DNA from 3 places in the Rhizobium sp. BG4 genome. Region 1 is predicted to be linked to each of the others. Evidence: predicted binding sites of a transcription regulator. Region 1 holds the regulator's gene; each other region holds the start of a gene.
The links. The regulator LexA, encoded in region 1, represses DNA repair genes until DNA is damaged. The targets are predictions, from matches to a motif close to TGTTCNNNNTGTGTTCNG.
Positions count from the first base shown of each region.

Region 2: a site for LexA is predicted at 1,174-1,191, ahead of dnaE (DNA polymerase III subunit alpha). Genes of this name have one in related genera too.
Region 3: a site for LexA is predicted at 1,777-1,794, ahead of dinB (DNA polymerase IV). Genes of this name have one in related genera too.

Region 1 is NZ_CP044125.1:59,900-63,022, reverse strand. It holds partial or broken gene F2982_RS00335 (ComEC/Rec2 family competence protein) at 1-1,334, shown strand, start outside; gene lexA (transcriptional repressor LexA) at 1,315-2,028, opposite strand; gene F2982_RS00325 (VOC family protein) at 2,233-3,111, shown strand; gene kdsA (3-deoxy-8-phosphooctulonate synthase) at 3,108-3,123, shown strand, end outside.
Region 2 is NZ_CP044125.1:342,191-345,313, reverse strand. It holds gene F2982_RS01895 (ABC transporter ATP-binding protein) at 1-561, shown strand, start outside; gene F2982_RS01890 (DUF5680 domain-containing protein) at 565-1,029, opposite strand; gene dnaE (DNA polymerase III subunit alpha) at 1,427-3,123, shown strand, end outside.
Region 3 is NZ_CP044127.1:140,983-144,105, reverse strand. It holds gene F2982_RS28335 (ATP-binding protein) at 116-1,300, opposite strand; gene dinB (DNA polymerase IV) at 1,859-2,944, shown strand; partial or broken gene F2982_RS28325 (lipocalin family protein) at 2,984-3,123, opposite strand, start outside.

The DNA of each region.
Region 1 (3,123 bases):
GCGCTTGCGGCCGTCACCGCCTATTTCCTGATTTCCGGCTTCGCAGTTTCCGCCGAGCGCGCCTTCATCATGATGGCGATCATGCTGACGGCGGTGTTCTTCGACCGGCCGTCGATCAGTTTGCGCAATGTGGCGCTTTCGGCACTGATCATCATCGCCATCTCGCCCTCGGAAATCATGGGGCCGAGCTTTCAGATGTCCTTTGCCGCGACGCTGGCGCTGGTCGCCGGCTATGCGCTCTGGAAGGAGCGGCCGGCGCGCGACAAGCCATTTGCGAAATTGCGGGCGGTCAGGCTCATGTCATCGGCGGCCGGCTTCTTCGGCGGCATCCTGCTCACCTCCGTCATCGGCGGTTTCTCGACGGCGCTGTTCTCGATCGAGCATTTTCACCGGCTGACGGCCTATGGCCTGCCTGCCAATCTCGCCGCCATGCCCGTCATCTCCTTCGTCATCATGCCGGCCGGGCTGCTTGCGATGCTGTTGATGCCGTTCGGGCTGGATGCCTGGGCCTGGCAGGTGGTCGGCTTCGGTCTCGATCTGGTGATCGCGATCGCCAAGACCGTCTCGTCCTGGGGCGGTGATATCGGCGTCGGCCGGTTGCCTGCCTGGTATTTCCCGGCTGCGGTCGCGGGCTTCCTGCTATTGACCCTGCTGCGCACCCGGCTGAGGCACATCGGCACGGCAATCATGGCCCTGTCGACGCTTGTGGTCGTCATGCTTCCCGAGAAGCCCCCACCGAAGATCGTCATTGCTGAGGACGGCAGCATGGCGGGGATCATCGGTTCCAGCGCAATCGCCACCAATCGCGAGCGCCCGCCGGGTTTCATCTTCGATCAGTGGAAACGGGCTCTGGTGCTGGACAGCCATCGCGAGCCGATCTTCATCACATCGGCATCGGTCCCGCGCCGCCGGGCGAAAGATTAAGGCTGACACCAGCGCAACAGCAGGAAGCGCAGAGCGCAATCACGGCCAATGCCAGGGAAGAGCGGTTTTCCTGCGTAAAGAAAGCCTGGTGCACGGCAAAGCTGGAGAACGGCTCGGTGCTGACGGTCATCGACAATGCCGCTTACCTCGGCCCCGCCTGCGATGCATCCGATATCGTCGTCACACCGGTGCGCCTGCGGCTCGAAAGCTGCCGCTCTGGCGCACTGCTTTTTACCGGCGCTACCTTAAGAAAGACAGGCTCTGTCGAGTTGCGCTTCGATGGAGGCGCTGCAGCGGTCACCGCATCCTTCGAGGATCTCGACCGCCCCTGGACCCGCCACCGCGCCTATGACTGGCGCAGCGGCACTTTCGATGGCGATGAAGGGCCAGTCAGTGATAGCGGCGGATAAGGCCGACAAGCTTGCCCTGAACCTTGACGCGATCAGGCCCGAAGATACGGGTCTCGTAGGCCGGATTGGCAGCTTCGAGTGCGATTGATGCGCCCTTGCGGCGGAACCGCTTCAGCGTCGCTTCTTCATCGTCGACAAGGGCGACGACGATATCGCCGGCATTGGCGGTATTGGTATTGCGGATGATGACGGTGTCGCCGTCGAAGATGCCGGCCTCGATCATCGAGTCGCCCTTGACCTCAAGCGCATAGTGCTCACCGTTTCCGAGCATATCGGCGGGAACGGTGATGTCGTGGGTGTTCTGCTGGATCGCAGAAATCGGCACACCGGCGGCGATGCGGCCCATGACGGGAACCGAGATCGAGCTGCTATTGTCTTCGTTCGCCGGCTTCGGCGGCGCAACGGGCTGCGGCTTGCCGAGGCTGCCTTCGATGACGCTTGGCGAGAAGCCGCGGCGCGGCTGGATGCTGGGGCTGTAGGCCTCGGGCAGCTTGATGACTTCCAGTGCGCGGGCGCGGTTCGGTAGGCGGCGAATGAAGCCGCGCTCTTCGAGCGCTGTGATCAGGCGATGAATGCCCGACTTAGAGGCGAGGTCGAGCGCATCCTTCATTTCGTCGAAGGACGGCGGTACGCCGGACTCCTTCATCCGCTCGTGAATGAAGAGGAGAAGCTCCTGTTGTTTGCGCGTCAGCATCGAAGTCTTTCCCCAGATTCGTGAAACAAAGCCAGAACGGACACTATATGTTCCATATGTGTTCCGCAAGTGCCTAAATATTGGTAAAACTTCCCGTCATTTTTCGTCATTTTTGAAAGTTTCTTTGCCGGATTGGTTATCCGCGCTTGCGCTTTGCCCGGCGCGGCGTGCAAATCTCTGCCGGCTTCACCGGAGGGAACCGCCATGACGCATCCGCTCGATCATCTGGTACTGCCCGTCACCCACATCGATGTCGCCCGCGAGCGACTCGGCCGTCTCGGTTTCACCGTCGCCGCCAATGGCCGTCATCCGTTCGGAACGGAGAATGCCTGCGTCTTCCTCGCCGACAAGACTTATCTGGAGCCGCTCGGCATCGCGAGCCAGGCGGAGTGCGATGCCGCCGCCGCCAAGGGCAACAGCTTTGTCGCCCGCGACCAGGCCTTCCGCTTCCGCTGCGGCGATGATGGCTTCTCGGCAGTCGTCTTCGGCACTGACGATGCCGATGCGGACAGGGCCGCCTATGATGGCGCGCAGCTGAGCGGCGGTGACATGGTGGAGTTCTCGCGCCCGATCGTCATGCCCGATGGAACGCAGGCGACCGGCGCCTTCAAGCTCGCCTTTGCCGCCGATCTGAGGGCGCCCGATGTCTTCTTTTTCGCCTGCCAGCGGATCAACGCCTTTCCGGCCGATCGCAAGGTGCTGGAGACTCATGCCAACGGCGTTCTCGGCATTGTCGAGATTGCCCTCAGCGCGGAGGAACCCGACGCCTTCGCGTCGCTGTTGCAGACGGCAAGTGGCGGCGTTGCGCCCGGTGAGGCCGCCTTCGGCCTTTCCTTCGCCCTCAGTAATGTCCGGATCGCCATCTATTCCGAAGAAGGGATGGAGGCCTATTTCGATGTCGAGCCGCTTGGCACCGATAACGGCCTGCGGGCGCGGGCAATCGTCTTTACAGTCGCTGATCTGGCCGTGACAGCGGCGCATTTGGCTGCTAACGGGATCACCTACGTGAATATGAACAATCGTCTATTGGTGAAGCCGGCGCCGGGACAAGGCGCGATCTTCGCCTTCGAGGAGACCCAATGAGCAACACCAATG
Region 2 (3,123 bases), 280 kb from region 1:
GTTGCGCCCTCGGGCACCGGCAAGTCGACGCTGCTCCATCTGGCGGGTCTCCTGGAACATCCTGATGACGGTGAGGTCAGCATCAACGGCCATGCCTGCAACGGACTGTCCGACGATAAGCGCACGGCGATCCGCCGCAGCGAGATCGGCTTCGTCTACCAGTTCCATCATCTGCTGCCCGAGTTCTCGGCCCAGGAAAACATCATGATGCCGCAGATGATCTCGGGCCTGCCGCGCAAGGAAGCTGCCGAGCGTGCCAAGCAGCTGCTCGACTACATGCGCATCGGCCATCGCGGTGCCCATCGCCCGGGCGAGCTCTCCGGCGGCGAGCAACAGCGCGTGGCGATCGCCCGCGCCGTTGCCAATGCGCCGAGCCTGCTGCTCGCCGACGAGCCGACCGGCAATCTCGATCCGGAAACCGCCAACTACGTCTTCGACGCCCTGGAGGCGCTGGTGCGCCAGTCCGGTTTGGCGGCCCTGATCGCCACGCATAATCACGAGCTTGCCAGCCGCATGGACCGCCGGGTGACGATCAGCGACGGCAAGGTCGTCGACTTCTGAGCCTCAGAGCCGGATCAGGCCGCCGCGGTAGTCGAGTTCATAGGCGCGCCTTTCCTCGACGATGATCATTTCCATGCCACGGAAATGTGCGCAGTCGCCCTCGCTGTTGTCGATATAGAAGCCGAAGGCGTGGTCGAATTCCATGCCGCCGAGGAATCGCTTCTTTTCGGAATACATCGACGACAGGGCCGCCTTGATGACGGCGCCGGCGCGGCTGCCGTCGATCAGCCCGGGCTCGATGATGTGGCCGAAATAGTTCATCGCCCAGATGGGCTCGCCATTCAGCCAGACCGTCTCCTGGCCGCAAAAATCCGTTCCGCCGAAATAGCTGTCGAGATAGCGCCATTCGCCACGCTCGTAGCCGATGTCATGCGACCCCGGACGGCAGGATGGGCGGGGACTGCCGCCACCCACGTAAGTCCTCGATTTCGCCTCGACGATGAAGTCATTGAGCAAGGTGAGATACATGGCGCGCCTCCTGCGAGCGTTGTCGCAGACGCGTGGCCTTCTGTAAAGAACAAATGCAGAACATAACGGTTGCCGCCGGCAGGGAGATGTGGGCGAACGCCCCCGGACGCACGTTAACCAAACGGAAAAGATTCCTGTTGACGAAAGAACAAGAGTGGAACAAACTAAAAACATAACGAGTAAAGGAGAGCCAAATGACTGACATGATCCGTGACGTCGCAGCATTCACCTCCATCGCAATGTTCGTTGCCAGCTTCTCGCTGATCCTGATGGCAATGTAATTTTTCAGGGGACCGCATGGCTGCCATGCGGTTCAAGACGGGGTCTTCTTCTGGACATCTCCACGGCCACGACCGACAATGGCGCCGATTCATACGGGCGATTGAAGGGACGTGTCATGGCGGAAGCAGAGAGCGGATTTATCGGCGGGACGCCGGGCTTCGTTCATCTGCGCGTGCACTCGGCCTATTCACTGCTCGAGGGCGCGCTGCCGCTGAAAAAGGTTCTTTACAAGGCTGCGGGCGATAGCCAGCCGGCGATCGCCATCACCGATACGAACAACCTGTTCGTCGCGCTTGAATTCTCGCAAAAAGCCATGGACGAGGGCCTTCAGCCGATCATCGGCTGCCAGCTGTCGATCGACATGGAAGACGGCCTGGAAATCGAGAAGCGCGGCGGCCAGCAGATGATGGGTAAGCTCCCGTCGATCGTCGTCCTTGCCGCCAGCGATGATGGCTACGAGCGTCTCGTCGATCTCGTCAGCCGCGCCTATCTCGGTGGCGAGGACGGGCAGGCGATCCACATTCGCTCGTCCTGGCTGGAAGAGGCGGGCACAGAAGGCCTGATCGCGCTGACGGGTTCGCTCAGCGGCCCGGTCGATATGGCCCTCAAGCAGGGGCACCTGGCGCCGGCCGTATCGCGGCTGCTGACGCTGAAGTCACTGTTCGGTGACCGGCTCTATGTCGAGCTGCAGCGCCACGGCACTTACGACAAGCGCCATGAGCAGAAGATCATCGGTCTCGCCTACGAGCACGACCTGCCGCTGGTCGCCACCAACGAGGCCTTCTTCCCGACGCGCGACGACTACGACGCGCATGACGCGCTGATGGCGGTTGCCCATAACGCCATCGTTTCCGACGACAGCCGCTTCCGCCTGACGCCGGACCATTACCTGAAGAGCCGCGCCGAGATGGCGAAGCTCTTTGCCGATTTGCCGGAGGCGCTTGAGAACACGATCGAGATTGCCCGGCGCTGCTCCTTCGTCCTGAAGACCCGCAAGCCGATCCTGCCGCGCTTCACCGGCGCCACCGCCGATCCCGAGGAAGCCGAGCGCGCCGAGGCGCTGGAGCTTCGCCGCCAGGCGGAGGAGGGGCTCGATATGCGCCTCGCGACGCTCGGCATGTCGGCAGGCTACGAAGAGAAGGATTACCGCGAGCGGCTGGAATTCGAGCTCAGCGTCATCGAGCGCATGAAGTTCCCCGGCTACTTCCTGATCGTTGCGGACTTCATCAAATGGGCCAAGCAGCATGACATTCCCGTCGGCCCGGGCCGTGGTTCGGGTGCGGGTTCGCTGGTCGCCTATGCGCTGACCATCACCGACGTCGATCCCCTGCGCTTCTCGCTGCTCTTCGAACGCTTCCTCAATCCGGAACGCGTCTCGATGCCGGACTTCGATATCGACTTCTGCCAGGATCGCCGCGAAGAGGTGATCCGTTACGTGCAGAAGAAATACGGTCGCGAGCAGGTGGCGCAGATCATCACTTTCGGTTCGCTGCAGGCCCGCGCCGCCCTGCGCGACGTCGGCCGCGTGCTCGAAATGCCCTATGGCCAGGTCGACAAGATCTGCAAGATGGTGCCCAACAACCCGGCCAATCCGACGCCTCTGCACAAGGCGATCGAGGAAGATCCGAAGTTCCAGGAAGAGGCCGACAAGGAGCCGGTTGTCGCTCGTCTCCTTGATATCGCCCAGAAGATCGAGGGTCTCTACCGCCACGCCTCCACGCACGCCGCCGGTATCGTCATCGGCGACCGCCCGCTGTCGAAGCTGGTGCCGATGTATCGGGACCCGCGTTCCGATATGCCGGTCACCCAGTT
Region 3 (3,123 bases), on a different replicon from region 1:
CGGAAGCCGCGCCTTCGCTACGGAAAGCCACACGGCGCCGCCGCAGCATGCAGCTCTGCGTTGAATCGACCTTTTTTGTGTGAGCATTCCCGCAAGCGATGGGCTGTTTCCGAAATCACTCGCCCCAGAGGCAGGAAAGCGGGACCGCCGCCAGTCTATCACCAAAGGGTAGGATCTTGTCCCCGTCGTAAAGAACCCATCCTGCCTTGAAGGCGCTTCCGGTGGCAGCCGCAACTTTCCGGAGGCCCTTGAAATCCGGCGCTGTGACCGTCGCCGCAGCCTTTACCTCAAGCCCGATGATATCGCCGCTCTCATCTTCCAGAATAATATCGACCTCGTCCTGATCTTTGTCACGATAATGATGGAAGGTCGGTCGAGCATCGCTCCATGTGGCGAGCCTGAGAATCTCATTGGCAACGAAGGTTTCGAGCAGGGCACCGAAGGCCGAGCGGTCTCTTGCAATACGATCCTGGGTCAATCCCGTTAATGCGGCAAGAAGTCCGCTATCCAGGAAGAACAGCTTCGGCGTCTTCACGAGACGCTTCAGTGGATTGCGGAACCATGGCTCGATCCTGCGCACCAGAAACAGGTTCTCGAAGATGCCGATATAGCGACGCGCGGTTTTATCATCGAGACCGATTTGTCCTGCCAGCTGCGCGAAATTCAAGAGCTGTCCCGAGTGATGTGCGAGTGCGCGAAGTAGCTGAGGCATCTGGTCGAGACGCTCGACATCGGCGATTTCGCTAACGTCGCGCTCGACAATCGCTCGGATATATTCTCTTGCCCAAGCAGAACGACGGCGAGGATCGGGGCGTGCGATCATCTCCGGATATCCGCCAGTGAGGACGTGTTCGATCAGGTCAGACCCGACAATAACGCTCCCAGGCGCCGTAAGCTCTCCGGCAAATGCCTTGTCGAGGAAATTGCCCTTCCCTCTCAGGACTTCTGCCTGGCCCAGGGGCAGCAGGGTCACAACCTCCATCCTGCCGGCAAGGCTTTCCGAGACGGTCGGAAGCGCAAGGATGTTGGCGGATCCTGTCAAAAGAAATCGGCCGGGACGTCGGTCGTTGTCGACGGCGCTTTTGATGGCGCGCAACAGTTCGGGAGCCCGCTGCACTTCGTCGAGGATTGCAGTATCGATTTGCCTGATAAAGCCGACCGGATCGGTCTTTGCCGATGCGAGCGTCGTGTCGTCATCCAGCGTGAAATACGGCCGGTCTGTCTTGAGGAGAGATCGTACCAGAGTGGTCTTGCCGCATTGTCGGGGTCCATTCACGAGGACGACCGGCGTATCTGTCATGGCTATGGCCACGCGTTGAGACGCACCTCTGGGAAACAGCAGGTCGGCCTTGTTGTTGCTGATCAAATATTGGCCCCTTTGGAACTAACCGTAACTATTCGTCTGATCCGGAAGATATCTTCGTCCAATCCGGATTTCAAGTTCGGCCAATCCGGAAAGGCACGCCGTCTATATCGGAGCTGCCGTCCAGCCAAAAAATTGAGATGGCAAAGGAGAAAACAAAGCGTACTCGGTCGCAGCTCGATCCTCTTGCCCCCGGCTGTCGCTCAATCGCCGCCTGCGCGATCAGCGCAGGTTGTCCATCGCAGGTCAGGTGCCCCGCTCGTCCTGGCCTGCAGGGATGCTCGGCAGCAGTCGCGGCAGTCCGGCCGTCCCGCACTCCGGGAGGTGTCTTCAGAAAAAATGAACACAGGATGGGCTGGCAGGGCGCTAGCCGAGGCAACGGATCGCCACAGCTATTTGACTCCAGCTAAAAAAGTTCTTACTTTGTTCTATTCATTTAGATAGATGAAATAGACATGAACCGGCACACTTCGAACTTCACCTGAGGCCGCACCAATGGATGTGACGGCAGCTTCGACGATTAGAAAGATCATCCATGTCGACATGGATGCGTTTTACGCGTCAGTGGAACAGCGCGATAATCCGGAACTGCGTGGCAAGCCGCTCGCCGTCGGTGGTGCAGCCGCCCGAGGCGTGGTTGCGGCTGCTAGCTATGAAGCACGAAAATTCGGTGTCCACTCGGCGATGCCTTCGGTCACGGCCGCTCGCAAATGCCCTGACCTGATTTTTGTGACGCCCCGCTTCGAGGTCTATCGCGCCGTCTCGCAGCAGATCCGCGAGATCTTTGCCGAATACACGCCGCTGATCGAGCCTCTGTCGCTCGACGAGGCCTATCTCGATGTGACCGAAAACCTCAAGGATATGCCGATCGCGACCGAGATCGCGCTGGAGATCCGCGCAAGGATCAAGGCCGTTACCGGGCTGAATGCTTCAGCCGGAATCTCCTACAACAAGTTTCTCGCCAAAATGGCCTCCGACCTCAACAAGCCGAACGGGCAGGCCGTCATCACGCCGAAGAACGGCCCTGCCTTTGTCGAAGGGCTGGCCGTGAAGAAATTCCACGGCGTCGGGCCGGCGACCGCCGAGAAGATGCACCGCCTCGGAATCCAGACCGGCGCCGACCTCAAGGCGCAGTCGCTGCAGTTCCTGACCGATCATTTCGGGAAAGCTGGTCCATACTTTTACGGCATTGCCCGCGGCATCGATGAGCGCCGCGTCAAGCCGGACAGGATCCGCAAATCGGTCGGCGCCGAGGATACTTTCGCGCAGGACATTCACAGCTATGACCCGGCGCTCGAGGGCGTGCGCCCGCTCATCGCCAAGGTCTGGCGCTATTGCGAGACCAACTCGATCAGGGCAAAAACCGTGACGCTGAAGGTGAAATATGCTGACTTCACGCAGATCACGCGCGCAAGGACAGTCGAGCGGTCTTTCCTGTCTGCCGGCGAAATCGACGAGGCCGTCGCCTCGCTCTTGAAGTCAATCTTTCCGCTGCCGCAAGGCATACGATTGCTGGGGGTGACGCTATCCTCTCTCGAAAGGGCAGATGACCTCCGGACGGATCAGTTGCAGCTAGTTTAGATGACGCGCCCCTCAGAGCGGCGAGCATCCACAATGCTTCTAATGCTGCGTCCACCGCAGCATGTCGACATCGTAGCCGAGCGCTTTGGCCTTTTCGACAAGCATGTTACGGGTCTTTTTTGTCGGGTCGGGTCTCCGAGTCAGGAACCATAAATATCGACCCGAAGGTTCGCCAATTA